One region of the Sinorhizobium garamanticum genome, then DNA from elsewhere that is predicted to be linked to it. Evidence: riboswitches for the same ligand, from Rfam matches in the RefSeq annotation. Region 1 holds a riboswitch; each other region holds the start of a gene.

Region 1 (5,031 bases):
TGCGCGAGACTTCATCAACGGAGCCTGGCCTGAGGACGAGCGGCGTGGTGCCGTGATAGAGCCCGCGCGATTCGACGAGATAAGGCGCGGTTTCCGCCGGGCTGCTGAGTGCATGGCCGCTGCCGACGATATCGATGAAAGAGGCGATCAGTTCGGGAGAAAGTATGGTCGTCATGATCGTTCCCTCGTTTTCCTGCGAATTGTTCAGCCTCTAGAGCGGGATGAGGAAAAGTGTGCACGGTTTTCCGCCCGCATCCCGCTCTAACTTATTAGAATCGATCCCGTTTATGATTTTGGGTCGATTGGACGCAAAATCATCGTGATCGAGGCGCTGCCGCCCGCTGCAGGCGATCGATAATTGCTTCCCCGAGACCTTCTTCCGGAACGCGCCCGAAGGCTATCGTCCGAGCGCCGCTTGCATCCGCTCGCTTCATGTAGTCGAAGAGGTTGGCGGCCGCCTCGCGAAGGTTGCCGTGGGGGCTCAGGTCCAGCACGATCGTCGCTTCGCCCTCGCCGGGAAGCGACCTGCCGCCGAAGCGGATCAACGCCTCTCCCGCCCGCACTTCCTCAGCATTCAACCTTACGGCTGCACCCGGCGCGTAATGCGACGCAAGCATGCCGGGCGCCTCGATCGTCGCGCCAGCGTTTTCGGGCCGCACGACCTCGCGCCCGGTCAGTTTCTCGATCTCACCGGCGTCCAACCCGCCGGGCCTGAGGAGCCGCAGCGTGCCGTCTTCAACCTTGATGATCGTCGACTCCAGGCCGATTTCAGCCGGGCCGGCGTCGAGGATGAGTTTCAGCTTGGAGCCGAGGTCGGCTTGCACATGGGCTGCGCTGGTCGGGCTGATCCTGCCGGACGTGTTGGCACTCGGCGCTGCAAGCGGGTGTCCGAAGTGAGCAATCACCTGCCGTGAAAAGCCGTCGGGCATGCGAATGCCAAGCGTGTCGAGGCCGGCCGAAGCAAGTGCATGGACGGTGCTTTCCGGCCGTTGCGGCAGGATAAGAGTTAGAGGCCCCGGCCAGAAGGCCTCCGCAAGCCGGCGCGAGATCGGGTCGAACGTTACGTGCGCCTCGGCCATCGCCATATCCGAGACATGGCAGATCAGCGGATTGAAACGGGGCCGGCCCTTCATCTCGTAAATGCGGCTGATCGCGTCGGGGTTTGTCGCGTCCGCCGCAAGGCCGTAAACCGTCTCCGTCGGGATCGCGACCGGCTCGCCCTGGGAAAGAACGGCGCAGGCTTGCCCGATCGCCCGGTCCGGCTCTGTGCGTGTGTCGATGATTTCGGCCATGGCGGTCCCGTTTGCCCTTTCCGACGCTTCCTTAACGGACGTGCCGGCAAAACAGAACGATTTTCTTCGTCAATGCATGTCGCCCGAACGTGTGCAGCAGTTTTGGGACAACGGCATGCATAAAAGCAAGGACCGCATGTCGCCCAAAGTGTGCAGCGGTTTGGGATGACGACATGCGTAAAAGAGATGCCGACCAAGCTTGGGTCAGAGACTGCGAATGATCTGGCGCAGCGCGTCGTCCCGTGCACCCAGCATCAGGACGTTCTTCAGCGCTACCTTCGGGTCCTGCGTCCGGAAGATCAGGCCGTTGCCCCGTACATTGCGGTTGATGACCATCTGCCCTTCGTCTCCGCCGGGCTCGATGGCCACGGCGAAGTACATACGCGAATAACGCCGCTGTATTCGATCGAAGAAATGGGTCTCGTCACCGAGATCGGAGAAGAAGTTCGCGAAATAGAAGGCCCAGGTGATGTCGTGAGAAGGCTCGAGATGCGTTTTCGCGGCGGTCACATGGCAGTAGCCGAGATGCGGACTGTTCGGCAGCGTGCGGTGAAAGATCATCCTCGGAAACTGGATCGATGCATGGAAAGCGTTGAGCCGCTTGTGGGTGGTCTCTCCGGCCGCCGCCAGTTTCCGCCCCGTGCGCTCGGCGACTTCCTCATGTGTCAGATAGCGCCGCTGCTCGGCTACCCAGTGCCGTCGGCGGTCGATCCGTCCGGTTCGGAGGAACTCCGCATGTGGTGTGGTCCTCGGCGCCGGCAGCGAGGCTCTCGGGGCGGCGTCATAATATCTGAGCTTTGCCATTAGCGTCGGCGCCATCCTGCACGCGAAAAGAAGTGATCCGTCTCGGAATGCTAGCCCCTCACGGTTAACAGATGATTTTTCAAACGCATTCGTCGATGGCGCTCGCTCGGGACGATGTCGCAAAATGGCCGGTCCACTTCGTGCCGGAGATGGCGCTGCCGAAAAAATCGCCAATTGCTTAAATTTTCCACTATCACATTGTTTATAATGAATAATCTTGATGGCTGCTTCGCGATTGAACACGAGAATATCGTGTCGTCTTTCCGGAAGCGGATGTCGTCAATCGGCAAATGGAAAGACACTGCGCGCGCTTAGATATGAACACTCAAGGTGCCGCTCCAGGGAGGGCGGAGAATTGGGAAGCCGGTCAGATCCCGGCGCTGCCCCCGCAACGGTGGTGGAGCGAAAGCCACGGCAAAAGGCCACTGGACGGTGTGTCCGGGAAGGCGCCGGGCGGGTCCCTCTGGGGCCGCTCCAGAGCCCGGAAACCAGCCTTGGGACGAAAATCGACCGTAACTGGTTGCGGCGGGCAGCCGGATCGGAGCCTTTGACGCGCCGGCATCATTGTCGGCGTCGGTTCCTGTCCTGCCTCTCCGAACTGATGAACGAGGACAGGACATGGACATTCAGAACGATATGCTGCGCCGGCTCACAAACCGCCGTGAGGGCTATAGCCTCGACCGGGCCTTCTATACCGACCCGGATTATTACCGGCAAGACCTCGAGCACATCTGGTACAGGGACTGGCTTTTCATCGGCCACGACTGCGAAATTCCGAAAGCCGGGAACTACTTTACCGTTCAGGTCGGCGACTATCCGATCGTTGTCGTCCGCGACCGGCAGGGAACGATCCGGGCGCTCCACAATTCCTGCCGCCACCGCGGCTCGCGCGTCTGCACGCAGCACAAGGGCTCATCGGCCAAGCTCGTCTGTCCCTATCATCAGTGGACCTACGAACTGGACGGCAAGCTGCTTTTCGCGCGGCAGATGCCCGAAGGCTTCGACCCGGCTCAGCACAGCCTGAAGCCTGTCCATTGCGAAACGGTTGGCGGCTACATCTTCATCAGCCTCGCCGACCAGCCGATGGACTTCCAGCCGTTCCGTGAAACGGCCGCAGCCTACCTCGCGCCGCATCGCCTTGGCGAAACCAAGGTCGCCTATGAGAGCACGATCGTCGAAAAGGGCAATTGGAAGCTTGTCTGGGAGAATAACCGCGAGTGCTATCATTGCGCTGCCAACCATCCGGAGCTTTGCCGCACCTACCCGGAAGCCCCGACGGTGACCGGTGTCCAGGGTGCGATGGATGATCCGGAGATCGGCTCCCATTGGGAAAGGTGCGAGGCAGCGGGGCTTCCGAGCACCTTCAGGATTGCGCCGACCGGCCAGTTCCGGATGACGCGGATGCCGCTGATCAACGGGGCTGAGAGCTACACCATGTCCGGACACGCGGCGGTCCGCAAACAGCTTTCCGCGGGCGTCAGCGAGCGCGGGATCGGCACGCTCTTGCTCTTCCATTACCCGACCACCTGGAACCATGTGCTCGGCGATCACGCGATCACCTTCCGCGTGCTGCCGCTCGGGCCGGAACTGACGCAGGTCACCACCAAATGGCTGGTCAGCAAGGATGCCGTCGAAGGTGTCGACTACACCATCGAGGATCTCATCCACGTCTGGACCGAGACCAACGACCAGGATCGCCAGATCGTCGAGGAAAACGCCTTTGGCGTCCGCTCGCCGGCCTATGAGCCAGGCCCGTATTCGGCCGAGCACGAGGGCGGCGTGATGCAGTTCGTCGAATGGTACTGCAACTTCATGCAGAGCCGGCTGCAGGGCGACGTAGCTCCTCTCTCGCGGGTGGCATAACCATGGAAATGGGCTCTTCCTTCCGCCATTTCGATGAGTTGCACCCGTGGATCGATCGGCAGCATATGCTTGAATGCATATCGTCCGTGGTCGAGACCACGGACGTGATGACCTTCACCTTCCGCTCGGACAAACCTGCCTGGTTCCGTTATCTGCCGGGGCAGTTCGTCACGCTGGAACTGCCCGTCGGCGATGAACCGGTGATGCGCACCTACACGCTGTCATCCTCGCCATCCCGTCCGCTCTCGGTTGCCGTTACCGTCAAGGCGCAGCCGGACAGCATCGGCACGCGCTGGATGTTCGACAATCTGAAACCGGGCATGAGGCTGAAGGCGCTCGGGCCGCTCGGGGATTTCAGCTTCGTTCGCCATCCGGGTGAGAAATACTTATTTGTCTCGGCCGGCTCGGGTGTCACGCCGATGATGTCGATGACGCGGTGGATGGCGGACTGCGCGCCCGACACGGACGTCACCTTCATTTCCTGCGCGCGCCGGCCGGAGGATCTCCTGTTTCGCTCCGAACTGGAGGTTCTCGCCCGGCAAATGCGGCGGCTCAATCTCGGGTTTCTCGTCGAAGGTCATGAGGCGCGCCACGGCTGGCACGGGCTGCGTGGTCGCATCGATGCGACGAAATTGCCTCTGCTCGCGCCGGACTTCCTGGAGAGGACGGTGTTTTGCTGCGGGCCTGAACCCTTCATGCGCGGCGTCAGGGAGATGCTGAAGGGCGCCGGCTTCGATATGGTGCGCTATCACGAAGAGAGCTTCCAGCCTGCCGCTGCACCGGCGGCCGAGGAGCTTGCGGTGCGCGCCGGACCCGGCGCCGGGGCCTCGGCGGAGGCGGCGCGGGTAACCTTCACCATGAGCGGCAAGGACGTGACGGTCGTGCCAGGTCAAACCATCCTGCAGGCGGCCCGCGCCAACGGCGTCCGGATCGGCGCTGCCTGCGAGGGCGGCATCTGCGGTACATGCCGGGTGATGAAGGTCGCCGGCGATGTCGAGATGAATCACAATGGCGGCATTCTCGATGACGAGATCGAGGAAGGCTACATCCTTGCCTGTTGCTCGCGGCCGCT
Region 2 (5,031 bases), 2.0 Mb from region 1:
TCGACAGCGCGCTGCTCTTGGCCGGCATGCTGACGGCGGCCGCCTATTTCTCGGAGCGGAGGCGAGACGAGATCGAGATCTGCAGCCTTGCCGACCGGCTCTTCGAGCGGGCGGACTGGGCATGGGCGCTCAATCGCGGCGACACGCTGGCGATGGGCTGGCGGTCGCCCGGCCGGTTTCTCAGGCATCGCTGGCGCGGATACAGCGAGGCGTTGTTGCTTTATGTACTGGCGCTCGCCGCGCCGCGCCACGCAATCGCACCCGAGAACTACGGCGCCTTCACCGCGGCTCATGAATGGCTCACGATCGGCGACGCGCGGCATCTTCATGCGGGTGCGCTTTTCATTCACCTCTTTCCCCATGCCTGGATCGATTTTCGCGCCATTCGCGATGCCGAAATGCGCAAGACGGCGAGCGACTACTTTGAGAACACCCGTCGGGCCATTGCGCTCCAGCGCACGCATGCAGAGGAAAATCCCGGCGCGTTCGCCGGCTATTGCCGCGATCTCTGGGGCTTCAGCGACTGCCACGCGCCGAAAGGTCGATTGCGGCTTCGTGACGGCCGCTGGCAGCGGATGCTCGGCTACGCGGCACGCGGCGCGCCCTTCGGCGCCGACGACGGTACGCTCGTGCCCTGGGCGCCGCTCGCATGCCTGCCTTTCGAGCCTCAGGCCAGCCTTGACGGCCTCAGCCATATGCTTTCCCGTTATCCGGCGCTGCTGAGCGAGGACCGCCTTCCGGGTGGCTTCAACCCCAGCCTGCCGGGCGAGGGTGCAGAGGGTTGGATTGACGACAGGATCGTCGGGCTTGACCAAGGCCTTTCGGTCATGATGATCGAGAACTGGAGAAGCGGATTGCTCTGGGACATCACGCGCAGCATTCCTGCCTTTTGCCGCGGACTGCGCCGGGCCGGTTTCGAGGGCGGCTGGCTGTCGGCGGGTGGCCTGCAAATCTGAGCGCGACGGAGGCGGGATGGAGAATGCGCGGGAGAAGGGAAACGCCGCGGGCGAGGGGGAACTGAGGGCCGCCGTCGCCTGGCTCGAGGCCGCGTTTCCCGAGGTTGCCTGCTCGCTGGCGCCGGTCGAGAACGTGCAGCTTCCATCGGCGTTCTGGGCCGAGGGGTCGCCCGACGTGGAGACTTGTCTTTCCTACCAGGAGCGCTTCGGCGCGGGGATGGACGACAAGGTGCGGGCGGCGCATCTCATTGCCTTTTATAGCCATCAACTCAGCCTCGCAGCCGCCGCCATCTATCTCTGCAGCGGTCGTGTTCCGGATGTTGCGGGGTTGCGCTTCGAGCAACACGCGCGTCCGCTCAAAGGAGGCGTCGTCGATGCCCGACGATTTCATTTCTACATGGGACTGAGGCAAGTCTCCGCAAGCGACCCCGAGGATGCCGACGCGCTTTTTCACGATCTCTTTGTTGCTCATCTGAAGCCGGTGATCGCACTCTTGAAGCGGCGCTGTGGCCTGTCGCTGCGCGCGCAATGGCGGCTCGCTGCCGACAGTGTCGCAGGCGCCTTTCTCGAAGTCGGACGGCGGCGCGGAACAGAGGCGGAGGCGATCGCGCAGGCGCTCGCGATCGTCAGGCGTTCGGGGTCGCCGCTCCATTCCGATGCGCTTTGCTACGAGATGATCGAAGTCGCCGCGGCGGGCGGGAAAAATCTTTCGCGGATCTACAGGATGCGCGGCGGGTGCTGCCTCTACTACCGCACGGACGGCGGCAGCTATTGCGACAGCTGCGTATTGCTCGAGCCTGATGCCCGACGCGAGCGATTGCGGGCGCATTTGTTGGAGGCTGCTCGCGATCAAATAGGGTGAGTGTTCGGGGCCCTTGTTCGCGGGACGTTCGCCTTCTCCCCGCGAGCGGGGAGAAAAGATTCGCGGCGGCGCCTTGATCCGGTCTCCGTTAGTGCGCGTTGACGAACCGGTCGTTGATGAAGCCGGAAATCACCCCGAGTACGAGCCAGAAGGCAAGGGTGGTCGCAAGCGCGGCGACGGCGAACTCCGCGCCAAGGACGGCGGGCACGTTGCTGGAGATGTCGAGCGGCTGCGGCGCGCCATAGATCTGCGGTGCGGCGATGAGCGCGAGACCCACGACCTTGGCGACCAGTTCGCGGCGCAGCGCCAGCAGATAGAGGCCAACTGCCGAAAGCAGCGCGGTCGCAGCCCACCAGACCTGGCGGTCGCCGAGTTCGGCCGCCGGGAAGCCCGGCAGCTCGGGAGGGAGCCCGATCGCTGGCAGCAAGTGGACGGCAAGCCATCCGAAGGCGCCCCAGAGCGCCCCGTTCGCGAGCGTGATCGGATAGCCGATCACGAGGCTGACGCCGGCAAGCAGCAGCGAAAATCCGGCGCCTGTCACGAGATTGGCGAGAAGCGTGCCGGAGAAGCGGCTCAGGCCGAACATGATGCCGCCTTCCTCGTGCTCGCCCTCATGCTCATGTGCATAGGCCGGCGTGACCGGCGAGAGCGCGGAAAGCGCCGCGCCAAGCGGCGAAGCGCCGATCAGCGACGAATGCTGGTCGTGGCCAACGGCTGCGGGCTCCTGCGTTGCCGGCTGATCCGCCGCCGGCGCTTCGCCCTCATATTTCTCGGCGTGCAGGATCAACGGCACGACGCGCATTTCCTGTGCGGCGGTCATGAAGACGCCGGCAATCAGCCCGGCCACGATGGCGGCCAGAAGTGTCTTGACGATCATTGTCGGTTTTCCTCAATCCGGCGTGCGGCTGCTCGGGAGCGCGGCGCGTCATTCAAGACGCGCGAACGCTGCGCAAGGGCCTCAGCCGGCGCCATTTCCGGTTTCCGTGGATGCAAAACGCCGGCGGAGCACGCCGGAGCGCATGCCAAACGGCAACTCCGCCCGCGTGCTATCCGCCGGAGGAACGATCCGCTTTTGTTCGAGATGGAACGCCAGGTGCGTTCCATGGCATCGATCAGTGGCAGGGGAAGCCGTAGGAATGGCGGGTGTCGTGCGCCGTATCGTGCAGAACGGCCGAATTCGCGAGGCCGGCACCGAAGACGAGGAAGGCGCCGATCAACAGGGCGGAGATGCCCGCGACCAGGCGATCGTTAAGGGAGAGCGAAATGCTCGAAGCTGTAGACGTAGCCATGACAACCTCCGTGATGGCGTTGGGACGTTTCCCGGGTTGGGCACTATGCCCGCATCGCTTGGCAGGTTTCCTGGCTCACGGCGTCAGGTGGTCTTCACCAAGGATTTGCCTCGCCTTCCCAGGATCGAACCGCCCTCTCGCGGTCTTTCCCAGTGGCTTCTTCCGGATCGCTCCGGAACAGCAAATTCACGCCGCTCTACAGTCGCGGGGTCGGCCGTGATTGAGATGCCCAGTTTGGGTCCATCCGTCACGTTCCCGTTTACTCCCGGAACGCGTTCGTTTTCCGGGAACCAATCGATCCCCGATGATTAGGGTCGGCCTCGGGCGATGTCAATTGAACTTGCGGCTTCTGACGTTGCATCCGCGACAAATTCACGAAGGATCATGTGCTTAAAGGCGGCGACGATGCGGTCGCCCTCCGGCCTGTCGACCGAGACTGCGAGCCGCATCGTGCATTCGCCAAGATGCATGATGAGGAAGGCGGCATCGTCGATCCTTTGGCGCGGCGTTTCCGGCTGAACCCTTGCCCAGGTTTCGGCAAGCAAGCGTCCATTGGCCCGGCTTTCGGCGAGTTCGATCTTGCGCAGGGTTCTGTCCGCCTGCATCGCCGACCAGACGTCGCGCATCACCGGCTCGGCGAGAAACATGTCGTAGTAAGTGTCGAAGAGCGCCGAAAAGGCGCTGCGCAACTCGGCGAGGGTAGTGACTTTAGCGAACTCGCTCGCGATGCAGTCCCGGCTGGCGGCATTGTAGCGTTCGGCAAGGGTGCGCACGATCGCCGCCTTGTCGGGAAAGTACTGATAGAGCGAACCGATGGAAATACCGGCCGTCTCCGCGACCTCGCTCATGCGCATGGCGTCGCTGCCTTTTTCCTCGATCAGCCCGGTGGCGCAGGAAAGGATGTGCTCGACGCGCTCGCGGCTGCGCTTCTGGCTCGGCGTGCGGCGCAGGCTTGGTTGCCCTTCCGTTGGCCCGACGGCCGGAGTTTGCTTGTCAATCATGAGTATCACTCACATTTTGCTTGACTCGCAAAATACGAGGATTTATCACATTTGCAAATATGAGGTTTACTCATATTTTATCCAGCAGTTCCGGCTGCAGCCGATACTGGAGTGTTGTGCGATGGTTGCCCTGATACCCGCTCTGGCTTTCGCCGCTATCATCGGATCCGGCCTGATGGCCGGCCTGTTCTTCATCTTCTCGGTGTGCATCATGCAGGCCCTGTCGCGGTTGCCGCCCGAGCAAGGGATTGCCGCGATGAACGCCATCAATGAGGTGATCCAGAATCCGCTCTTTCTCACCGCCTTCATGGGAACGGCGCTTCTGGGGCTGATTCTCGTCGGCGCTGCCTTCTTTTCTGGAGGGCAGGGCAGCTGGTTGCTTGCGGCCGGCGGCCTTGCCTATGTAGTCGGAACGCTGCTGGTGACGATGGTCTTCAATGTGCCGTTGAACGATGCGCTTGCGGCGGCTTCGGGTGAGGCAGCCCGCGAGATCTGGCAGAAGCAATACCTGACCGATTGGGTCTGGTGGAATCACGTCCGGACCGTCACCTCGATTGGAGCGCTGGCGCTCTTCGTGCTCGGCTTCGCGCGGAGCTAGATCGGCTCCGATTTAGGGAAGCATGCGGTAGCCCGCCAGCCGTAGGGCCGGTCTCTCCAAGGCGTCAGCGTCCGGTGTAATGCGCCTCGCGCCGTTCTTTCCAGGCTAGAAGTCCCTCGGCGAGATCATGGCTTGGCACCATGTGCGCGAATTGTTCGCTTTCGTTCAGCAGGCCTTCGCCGATCGTCATGTTGAGACCGCGCGTGACCGCGGTGATGATCGCGGCGGCCGCAAGGGGCGAGTGTCGCGTGATGCGGAGAGCCAGGGCGCGGGCGGAAGCGATGAGGTCGTCGTGCGGCACGATCTTGTTGACGAGTCCCAGCTC
Region 3 (5,031 bases), 1.1 Mb from region 1:
GACGACACGTTTCCGATCCTGCTTGGCGACAACCCCGAGATCCGCAGCGCCTCCGTGTGGGAATCGAGCCGCTTCTGCATCGACCCGGATATTTCGCAGGATCGCTCGTCTAATCAGGTGACGGTGGCCGCTGCGGAACTCATGTGTGGCGTCGGCGAGCTCGGCCTTGCCTCCGGCATCAGCCATATCGTCACGGTCACCGACGTCTTCCTGGAAAGGATGTTCCGTCGGATGGGTTGCCCCGGGGAACGCATTGGCGACCCGCACCGGATAGGCTCCGTCTTCGCCGTGGCCGTGGCGTGGGAAGTGACCAGAGAGCTGCTCGAAACGATGAAGCAGGTCGCCGCGATCGAGGGCACCGTGCTCGAGCGCCCGATGTCGCTCGAAACAGCACGGGCGGCTTGACGCTTTCTTGCCCGGGCCGCGTTCGCGGCCCGGGCCCTTCCGTCGCTTGCTGTTTGCCATGTTAACCCAAAACTTCGCCTTGACGTTGCGCTGTTACGTCAAGGCCCTATGATGTGGGAGAAACAGGAGTTGGCGGTCGTGAATGTCCTCGAAGAAGGGATCGCGCGCCAAAGCAGAAGAGACAAGCGCCAGTGTCCCGGAGTTTCGTGTCCCGGAAGCTCAGATGTGCGGCGGTCGCCTTGCTCCCGGCGCTGCTGGCGATGGCTGGCGGCGCGTCGGCCTCGACCGTTTGTGAACGCCTGAATGCACGGCTGACCGATCTTTCTACGGTCGTAACCCCGACGGCCAATCTGCGCGATTTCACCGGTGCCGTCTCCCGCCAGAACATCGAGCTCCGTCGGGCGAAGAACGAGCGACGCCGGATGGAGTGCAGCACCGGTAGTGTGGTCGTCATTGGTGGCGACAACGACGGGGCATGCGCGGCACTGGATGAGACCATCGCCCGCATGGAGGATAACCTTCAAAGGCTCAAGGCGCACCGCCGCTCGTTGATATCGGTCGACACGGGTGACACGCGCCGGCGCATTCTCGCGGCCTTGGAACTGAACGGCTGCTATGACGAGGCCAACGAGTTCCCGGATCCAGTCGACGAGCAGGACGAGTTCGCCAGCGTGGCGGTCGATGATCCCGAGCTCCATCGCAATATCCTCAGGGATCTTCCGCCGGACAGCGAAGATTATCCGTTGCTGAGTGACGACACCGAGATGCAGGACTTTCCGTTGCTGCACGAGGAGCCCATGGGCAGCCTCAGGACAATGTGCGTGCGCACCTGCGACGGGGCCTTTTTCCCGATCTCGTCAAATGCGACCCCGGCGGATTTCGCGCGGGACGCCGAGCTTTGTCAGGCACGTTGCCCTGATGCGCAGACGGAACTCTACTACCACGTCCTCGCCACGGAAGAGAGCGACCAGATGGTCTCGGCCTTGACCGGAAGGCCCTATACCGAGCTGCCTACGGCATTTGCCTACCGGGCGCGCGGGGTCGGTACGCCAGGGGTTTGCGGCTGCCGGATCCCGAATGGTGCTGTCAACCAAAATGCCGGCAAGGCGACGACAGGAAGCGAACCGTCGGTCATCACGATCAATGGCGACCGGAAGCCGGCTGCGGAATCAGCACAAGCAAAGCCCGTGCGGGAGAGGCCCTACGACCCCGCGAAAAGCAAGGTTCGTGTCGTCGGCCCGGCATTCCTGCCGCAAGAGAAAAGCGCGATCGACCTGAAGCATCCGCTCGGCCCGGGCTACCAGCCGATCCAGGACAATTGAGGCCATCTGCCACAGAAATATCGCGCTACCGACCTGCCCGCATGCTCTCTACAGCCGCGCGTCTTATCAGACGCGCAAAGGACGCTGTAGCACTTTGAATTGCTGCGTGTTTTTATCCTTAAATCAGCTACGATTTAAGGAAACATGCAGTAGGCAGTACAGATCTTCCATCTGAATTGAGGCGATTCATCATTTCTGGTCGCCCCACGATTCCTCGAAGACAAGGTCCTCGAGCGGCAGGCGCTGACGCCATCCCTTTACTGCGAGTTCCGGCTGCTGATAGAGCCGATCGACGAAACCAAGGCAGAGCCAGGCGACGATTTCGATGTGCTCGGGTATGCCGAGGATCGACTTGATCTCCTGCTCGTGGAAAATGCTGACCCAGCCGACGCCGACACCTTCGGCGCGTGCGGCGAGCCAGAGGTTCTGGACCGCACAGACGGTCGAATAGACATCCATCTGCGGATTGTGCGTCCGTCCGAGCACGACCGCTCCACCGCGCGTGCGATCGCAGGTGACGCAGATGCTGAGCGGTGCCTTGTGAATACCTTCAAGTTTCAGCGAGCGGTATTGCGCCTGTTTCTCGCCAGAGAACATCAGCGCCGCCTCCTCGTTGGCGCGCTGGAACGCCCTCCAGACCTTCTCTCGCGTCTCCTTCTGACGGACGAGCACGAAGTTCCAGGGCTGCATGAAGCCGACCGACGGCGCCTGGTGGGCGGCACCAAGCAGACGGGTGATGAGATCGTCCGGCAGCGGATCGGGAAGGAATTCGTCACGCACGTCGCGGCGTGTTTCAATGGCGCGGTAGACGGCGGCACGCTCGTCCGGCGAAAAGGCTCCGGCCGCCGTCAGGCAGCCGCTCGGGTCAGGCAGCATCGTTCGATCCCCAACAATGCACAACCTCCCGCCGTCCGCGCGGGGCCGGTCTATCTCGCCAGGCCGGTCTTCTGACTCTGGTTCATCCGGTCGCGCAGCCTTCCCAAATCACTTGAAGATTCAGTGGCAATGTTCTGAGTGAAACTCAGAATTTCTCTTCGCGCTACCGTCCCCATCACAGCGTTGGGCACGTTCCGGACTTGCACCGGCTTCCCGATTCTCCCGCCGTGGCGGGCACCTGACGGCCGCATATGGGCACAGCCACCGGCGAAAGGCAAGACGAGCCGAACGGCTCGCCTTGCCCCAAGCCTTCGCACGGCATGGAGAACCGCCGCCGCGTCAGAGTGGCGCCGCCGGATGCGGGGAGCCGTCATAGGCGCCCCAGATCGATTGGTCGAAGCAGATCACCGAACCGGTCATCAGGCCGGATTCCGCCGAGGAGAGATAGGCGCAGGCGCGTCCGACTTCGGCCGGATCGACAAGGCGGCCGAAAGGCTGGTCGGCCGCCGCCTTTTCGAGCCAGTCCGCCGGCGCGTCATGATATTCGCGCTGGATCCGATCCTCTCCTTCCGACGCCATCCAGCCGATGTTGAGGCCGTTGACGCGGATGCGATTGCGCAGAAGCGCATAGGCCGTGTTCTTGGTCAGCGTCTCCAGGGCGCCCTTCGACGCGCAATAGGCGGCAATGAAGGGCTGTCCCGCTTTGGCCGACATCGAGCCGATATTGACGATCGTGCCCTCAGTCTTCTCGCGCCGCATTACCTTCACCGCTTCCTGCATCAGGAAGAAGGGCGCGCGCACGTTGACCGCGAACATGCGGTCGAAGAGTTCCGGCGTGGTGTCGAGGATCGTGCCGCGGTCGGTGATGGCCGCGGCATTGACCAGCGCGTCCACCCGGCCGAATTCACTGTCACAAGCCGCAACAACCTTGCGGGCATCCTCGACCCGCTCGAGATCGGCCGCCACGTAAACCACCTTGGTGCCGGTCGCCTTGCCGATCTCGGCTGCTTTTGCCTCGCCCTTGGCGGCGTTGCGCCCGCAGATGACGATGCCGGTCGCGCCCCGTTCGGCAAAGAGCGCCGCGACCGTCGCGCCGAGCCCTTGCGTGCCGCCTGTCACGATAGCGATCTTGCCATCGAGACGGCCATAATTCCTGCTCATGAATCTCCTCCTTTATTGCGGTTTCAAGCCCCCGCATTCGAAGCGTCGGGAGCATCGTGGCGTTACTCAGCTTCTCTTTTTCTCCGCCTGCGCGGCCAGTGCTTCCACGAAGGCTTTGGTCTCCCAATCGGCCGCTAGCGCTGCATGCATCAGTTGTGCCTGCGTCTTCGGCGCCAGGCCGCCGAGCGGCGGGTCGCGATCGAGATTGGTCGGGAACGAATAGCCTTCGGCGCAGCAAGCAATCGCGTTGGCAATCTCGCCGGCCGAGAGCCTTCCGTCCGCGGCAAGGGCCTTCAGCGCCGGATAGAGCACCGCGCACATTCGCTCTCGATCGACCGTTTCCATCGCGCGTCCAAAGGCGGAAGAGACCTGGAGGAGATTTGCGACGCGCTTTATGTCTTTTGAGCGATTGGTGCCGGCCGCATGGAAGAGCGCCGGGTTGAAAAACACCGCATCGCCCCTCTCCAGCGGAAGCTGAACGTGATTCTCGTCGAAATATGCTTTGAACTCCGGCCTGTTCAGCGCGAGATAGCCCGGCACATAGCTCTGGCTGTAGGGCAGGAACAAGGTCGGCCCGCTTTCGAGCGGCATGTCGCAATGGGCAACGGCGCCTTGCAGCGTCAGGACTGGCGAGAGCTTGTGCACATGTGCCGGATATTGCTCGATGATCGCCGATGTCTGGAAGCCGAGGTGATAGTCCCGGTGCGCCGACTGTGCCGCGCCGCCCGAATTGACGCGGTTGACCTGCGCCGTCATCTGGTAGCTCGGCCCGAGCCATGCTTCGCTGACGAGCGCGACGACCGCGTTGGCGTAGTAGGCCGCGAAATTTTCAGGAGAGCGCAGGCAATGTTTCTCCAGTGAATTCCAGATGCGGTCGTTGGCGCCGGGCTTGGCGAAATGGTCGCCGCCGCCGCTGTTTGTGCGGTGTTGCTCCTCGATGATCTCGTCGAAGATTAGGCTTGCCTCGTCGATAACGCTCGTATCGGCGAAGGCGCGCTTGAATACCGCGACGCCCGGTCCTTCGGCCAGGACCTCGCAAATCTCCGCCAGCGCCGCGCGCCGGCCGTCATCCGTCCTGCAATCGGCGACGAGGCTGGCGCTGTCATAGAACAGGACGTTCTTCTGGCAATCGGCCGCATGCGGATAGTCGGCCGGATTGGTGCGGCGTTCGACCTCTGCGCGGAACGCCTCGATGTTGCAGGAATCCTCCGTCAGCCAAACGCGTCCGATACGCCTCCTCGCCGTGTTGTCGGTCTTCATCGGCTTC
Region 4 (5,031 bases), 1.3 Mb from region 1:
TGCAGGGGACGCGGCGCGACCTGCCGCCCTTCCTGCAAGATTTCGGCTGCCTGCCGCTCGCCCAGCGGGAAATCCTGCTCGGCACCATCCGCCGCGCCACTGTGCCGCTCATCGTGCTGGCCGCCGCCATGGGGGCGACGGCGGTCGGCGTCGTGCCGGTGCCGGTTGCCTTCTTCGCGGCGGCGCTCGCCATGGTCATCTTCCGCGTCATCCCGCTGCGCGACGTCTACCGTGCGGTCGACGGGCCGATCCTCGTAATGCTCGCGGCGCTGATTCCGGTCAGCGACACCTTGCGCACCACCGGCGGCTCCGACCTGATCGCCGGCTGGCTGAGCGGCATCGCCGCTGACCTGCCGCCGGGCGGCGCCCTGGCGCTCATCCTCATCGCCGCGATGGCGGTCACGCCCTTCCTCAACAATGCCGCTACGGTGCTCGTCATGGCGCCGATCGCCGCGAGCTTTGCCGCCGCGCTCGGCTACAAGCCGGATGCCTTCCTGATGGCGGTGGCGATCGGCGCGGGCTCGGATTTCCTCACCCCGATCGGCCATCAGTGCAACACGCTGGTCATGGGACCGGGCGGCTACCGCTTCAGCGACTATCCGCGCCTCGGCCTGCCGCTCTCCGCCGTCATCGTGCTCGTTGCCGTGCCGATGCTGATGTGGGTCTGGCCGCTGCACTAGCATATTGACGGTCGACAGGGGCCGTCTCTTGGTCCAGATAGTTCCTGTTGTACCAGTCGGCGATTTCGCCACCGGTCGCGAGCCACACTTCGCGACGCGAAGTGATATGGGCCAGCGCGCTCGCGAAATGCTTGCTGCGGTGGGGATGGCCTATCAGGAAGGGATGCAGGCAGATCGCCATGACCCGGCCCGTATTCGCGCCGTCCTCGTAGAGGACGTCGAACTGGTCGCGCATCGTTTGCGCAAAAGCCTCGCCGCTCTGGCCCTGTTCGAGAAAGGCGGCAAAGTCGTTGATCTCGACCGAATAGGGCAGCGACAGCATGGAGCCGTTCTTCACCCGCATCGGGTAGGGCTGCTCGTCATTGACCCAGTTGGCGACATATTCGATGCCGGCTTCGGCGAGGAGGTCGAGCGAGCGGTGCGATTCCGTAAGACCGGGGCTCAACCAGCCGCGTGGCTTCTTTCCGGTGCGTCGCTCGATCGTTTCGATCACCGTTCTGATGATCTGGCGCTCCTCTTCCTCTGGCTGGCCATTGATCATCGTCGAGTTGTTGGTGCCGTGACCCATCCATTCCCAGCCAAGCGCCTTGCCGGCCTCGATGATGCGCGGATAGTGGTCGCAGACGTCGGAATTGAGCGCCACGGTACCCTTGACCCCATATTTCTCCATCACCTCCATCAGCCGCCAGATGCCAACACGGGCGCCGAAATCGCGCCACGAATAATTCAGCACGTCGGGCACGAAGCCGGCGGTCAGCTGCGTGATGGAACTCGAGGGCCGGTCGAACAGGAAGTGCTCGACATTGGGCACGACCCAGACCGCAACCCTTGCGCCGCCGGGCCAGTTGAGCGGCGGACGATCGATGATGGCGGAATAGTCGAACCGGTTGTGGTGCTGTGGTGCTGTTGAAATCTGGGACATGGTCCTCTCCTTCAGTGAAATCATGGACGGCAAGGAGGCTCCGAAAGGCCGGCCTGCCGCGTTCGTTGAAGGTAAGCCACTCGATGTAGCCGAAAAATGCGCTACAATTCCGAGCACATCGGGCAATAATGTCCGAAATGGGGTTTGGTAGATGGACAGTCTCGGATCGCTCAACGCTTTCGTCCAGGCCGCGGACGCCCGCAGCTTCACGCTTGCCGGGCAGCAATTGGGCGTATCGTCCTCGGCGATCGGCAAGGCGGTGGCACGGCTGGAGGAACGGCTCGGCGTGCGCCTCCTCCATCGCTCGACCCGCTCGATTACGCTGACGCCGGAAGGGGCGCTATTTCTCGAACGCTGCCGGCGCATCTTCTCGGAGGTCGAGGCGGCGGAACAGGAGATTGCCCAGACGCAGGGCGCGCCACGCGGCAAGCTGCGTGTCAGCATGCCGCTCATCGGTATGCTGATGATGCCGGCGCTTTCGGCCTTCATGCGCGCCTACCCCGAGATCGAGCTCGACCTCGATTTCAGCGACAGGCTCGTCGACGTGATCGACGAAGGTTTTGACGCCGTGGTGCGCGCCGGGGAGGTCAGCGACTCGCGGCTGATGATCCGCTCGCTCGGCACCTTTCGCCTCATGCTCGTCGGCTCGCCCGATTATTTCGCGCGAAGGGGCGTGCCGCGTACACCGGAAGACCTGAAATCCCATGCCTGCCTGCAGCATCGCTACGCGACCAGCGGCAAGCTCGAACGCTGGCCGCTCAAGCGCGGGGAGAGCGACATCGACCTGCCGACGACGGCGGTCGTCAACACGATCGAGCCGCTGATCTATATGGCAGAGCAGGGGCTCGGCATCGCCTGCTTGCCGGATGTCGGGATCCGCCGCCAGCTTGGTGACGGCACGCTCGTCAGCGTGCTCGACGACCACGTCGAACATTCCGGTCCATTTCGCATCCTCTGGCCTTCCAGCCGCTACCTCTCACCCAAACTTCGGGTCTTTGTGGATTTCATGGCGGAGAACCTGTTTTCGGTGTGAGGCAGGTGCTTGTTCCACGCTGTCAGGCGTCTCCGCCGCCCAAGGACTTTGGTGCGGGAGCGCAATAACCGCTCGCGCTGACGTTCTCGTCTTGCGAGACGTAATGTTATTTAGTAACAAGAGCGGCCACTGCGAGACACCCACCCATGTTGATATCTCCTTGCTTACCTCATCCGCCGGTTGCCTCACGCCGCGATTCATGTCACCAAGGGCGTGATGGTGCTGCTTTCGTGATCCGGAAGCGGCTGAAAAGGGAACACGGTGAGGACGACCCAGGAGGGGCCGAAACCGTGGCTGCCCCCGCAACTGTGAGCGGAAAGCGCATTCACACCATGTCACTGGCGAAAAGCCGGGAAGACGTGAATGCGCGGCGACCCGCGAGCCAGGAGACCTGCCATCGAACCGATCAACCACAACGGACGGGGTGTTCCGATGGAAAAGAACTGGCTTCTGCTTGGCGGGCAACCGTCTCCTTGCATCTTCGCCATTTTCTCTCCGGCCCAGCCCGGCGGAGACAAGCCATGGCGAATTCAGACTTCCGACAACACAAGATAACCCTCTGCACCGATTGCCGCTTCACCGGTGGGCCATGCCGGCCCGGCGCCGAGCTGCTCGCGCAGTTGAACCGCAGCGTTTCCGCGCTCGGCCGGCCGCTCGATGGGAATTTCTCGATCGCCGGTACTGTCGCGATGGCGGCCTGCACCCGGCCATGCACCATCGCCTTCCAGGCGACCGGCAAGGCGACCTATCTTTTCGGTGACATCTCGCCGGACGAAGACATCGACGATCTCGTCAGCTTCGCCGCCGCCTGTGCCGAAGGGAAGGCGTTTGACGCTTCTCCGCATCACGCTTTGGATCTCAACGGCAAGAGCCTTGCGCGCATACCGGCGGCGCTCCTCGTCTCCGAGGAGACCGCGGGGCGGCTGCAATGAGCGCGGGGAGGGTATCATGAGCTGCCTCGAAACAGGCGCGGCCCTCCGCGTCGAAAAGCTGGAATGGGGGCCGCGCGTCGGCCTTCGGCTTGTTCGCAATATCGGCTTTTCGATCGCGCCGGGCAGCCGGCTCGCGATCATCGGCCCGAACGGCGCCGGCAAGACCTCGCTCTTGCGCTGCCTCTATCGGGCGGTCGAGCCGACGGCCGGGCGTATCGAGATCGACGGCGTGAACCTCTGGGCGATGAGTGCGCGCGAAGCGGCAAGGACGATTGCGGTTGTCTTGCAGGAAATGCCGGGCGATTTCCCCTTCAGCGTCCGTGACGTCGTGATGATGGGGCGGATCCCGCGTCGTGAGGGGATCAGCGGCTGGAGCGATGGCGACCGCGAGCGGGTCGCGCATGCGCTCGAACATCTCGACCTTACCCATCTCGCACGCCGCCAGTTCGCCACGCTTTCGGGCGGCGAGAAGCAGCGGGTGCTGATTGCCCGGGCGCTTGCCCAGGAACCGAGGATCATCATCCTCGACGAGCCGACCAACCACATCGACGTCCGCCACCAGCTCGAAATCCTCGATCTGTTGCAGACGCTGAAGCTGACGATCGTCACGACGCTGCACGATATCAACCTCGCTGCCGAGTTCGCGACCGATGTGGCGATCCTGACGGAGGGGCGGCTTGCGGCCTTCGGCCCGCCGGAGATGGTGCTGAAGCCCGCGGCGCTCTCTGCCGCCTTCGGCGTTCATGCCACCGCGCATGCCGATGCCGCGGGCCGTGTTTCCCGCTTTTCCTTCACACTCTCGCGGCCCGACGCAATGCCCGCCGCGCGATCCTCCCGTTCCACAGGAGCCATCCGATGAAGAGATTTCTTTTTGCCGCCGGCGCGCTTGTCCTTGCCGCAGCCCCCGCGCTTGCCCATCCCGTGACCGTCAAGAGCTGCAACCGCGAGGTCACCTTCGATGCCGCGCCCAAGCGTGCGATCTCCAACGACGTCAATCTGACGGAGATGATGCTGGCCTTGAAGCTGCAGGATCGCATGGTCGGCTACACCGGCGTTTCCGGCTGGAAGACGCTGGACGAGCGCCTGCGCGAGGGCGTCAAAGAGCTGCCCGAACTCGCCGAAAAATATCCGACGAAGGAGGTGCTGCTGAATGCCGACGCCGATTTCTACTTTGCCGGCTGGAACTACGGCATGAAGGTCGGCGGCGAGGTGACCCCGGAAACACTCACGCCCTTCGGCATCAAGGTCTACGAGCTGACCGAGAGCTGCATCCACATCATGGCGAAGGGCAAGCCGACGATGGAGGATATGTTCATCGACCTCCTGAACCTCGGCCGCATCTTCGGCGTCGAGGACAGGGCGGAAGGGCTGGTCGCGGGCTACCGCGCTGAGCTTGCCGAGATCACTGCCAGGATCAAGGGCGCCGAGCGGCGGCCGGCAAGTGTCTTCGTCTATGATTCCGGC

What was found. A riboswitch is a leader RNA that binds a small molecule or an ion and turns the genes downstream of it on or off. The one in region 1 is predicted to bind cobalamin.
Region 2: it holds a riboswitch for cobalamin, as region 1 does, so the genes downstream of both, PZN02_RS12030 (CbtB domain-containing protein) here and PZN02_RS01645 (aromatic ring-hydroxylating oxygenase subunit alpha) in region 1, are expected to answer to the same signal.
Region 3: it holds a riboswitch for cobalamin, as region 1 does, so the genes downstream of both, bluB (5,6-dimethylbenzimidazole synthase) here and PZN02_RS01645 (aromatic ring-hydroxylating oxygenase subunit alpha) in region 1, are expected to answer to the same signal.
Region 4: it holds a riboswitch for cobalamin, as region 1 does, so the genes downstream of both, PZN02_RS15280 (DUF1636 family protein) here and PZN02_RS01645 (aromatic ring-hydroxylating oxygenase subunit alpha) in region 1, are expected to answer to the same signal.

Annotation. Positions count from the first base shown of each region.
Region 1 is NZ_CP120373.1:330,875-335,905, reverse strand. It holds gene PZN02_RS01660 (FAD-binding oxidoreductase) at 1-175, opposite strand, end outside; gene PZN02_RS01655 (L-threonylcarbamoyladenylate synthase) at 315-1,292, opposite strand; gene PZN02_RS01650 (DUF6656 family protein) at 1,497-2,096, opposite strand; cobalamin riboswitch at 2,408-2,607, shown strand; gene PZN02_RS01645 (aromatic ring-hydroxylating oxygenase subunit alpha) at 2,715-3,959, shown strand; gene PZN02_RS01640 (FAD-binding oxidoreductase) at 3,962-5,031, shown strand, end outside.
Region 2 is NZ_CP120373.1:2,580,220-2,585,250, forward strand. It holds gene PZN02_RS12015 (glucoamylase family protein) at 1-956, shown strand, start outside; gene PZN02_RS12020 (ferric iron reductase) at 973-1,818, shown strand; gene PZN02_RS12025 (CbtA family protein) at 1,907-2,695, opposite strand; gene PZN02_RS12030 (CbtB domain-containing protein) at 2,931-3,107, opposite strand; cobalamin riboswitch at 3,151-3,417, opposite strand; gene PZN02_RS12035 (TetR/AcrR family transcriptional regulator) at 3,416-4,108, opposite strand; gene PZN02_RS12040 (anthrone oxygenase family protein) at 4,230-4,706, shown strand; gene PZN02_RS12045 (crotonase/enoyl-CoA hydratase family protein) at 4,771-5,031, opposite strand, start outside.
Region 3 is NZ_CP120373.1:3,455,988-3,461,018, reverse strand. It holds gene PZN02_RS16320 (acyl-homoserine-lactone synthase) at 1-405, shown strand, start outside; gene PZN02_RS16315 (DUF2865 domain-containing protein) at 666-1,727, shown strand; gene bluB (5,6-dimethylbenzimidazole synthase) at 1,917-2,603, opposite strand; cobalamin riboswitch at 2,648-2,860, opposite strand; gene PZN02_RS16305 (SDR family oxidoreductase) at 2,943-3,764, opposite strand; gene PZN02_RS16300 (phytanoyl-CoA dioxygenase family protein) at 3,831-5,024, opposite strand.
Region 4 is NZ_CP120373.1:3,245,853-3,250,883, forward strand. It holds gene PZN02_RS15265 (SLC13 family permease) at 1-680, shown strand, start outside; gene PZN02_RS15270 (polysaccharide deacetylase family protein) at 628-1,602, opposite strand; gene PZN02_RS15275 (LysR family transcriptional regulator) at 1,754-2,635, shown strand; cobalamin riboswitch at 2,836-3,048, shown strand; gene PZN02_RS15280 (DUF1636 family protein) at 3,157-3,567, shown strand; gene PZN02_RS15285 (ABC transporter ATP-binding protein) at 3,584-4,426, shown strand; gene PZN02_RS15290 (ABC transporter substrate-binding protein) at 4,423-5,031, shown strand, end outside.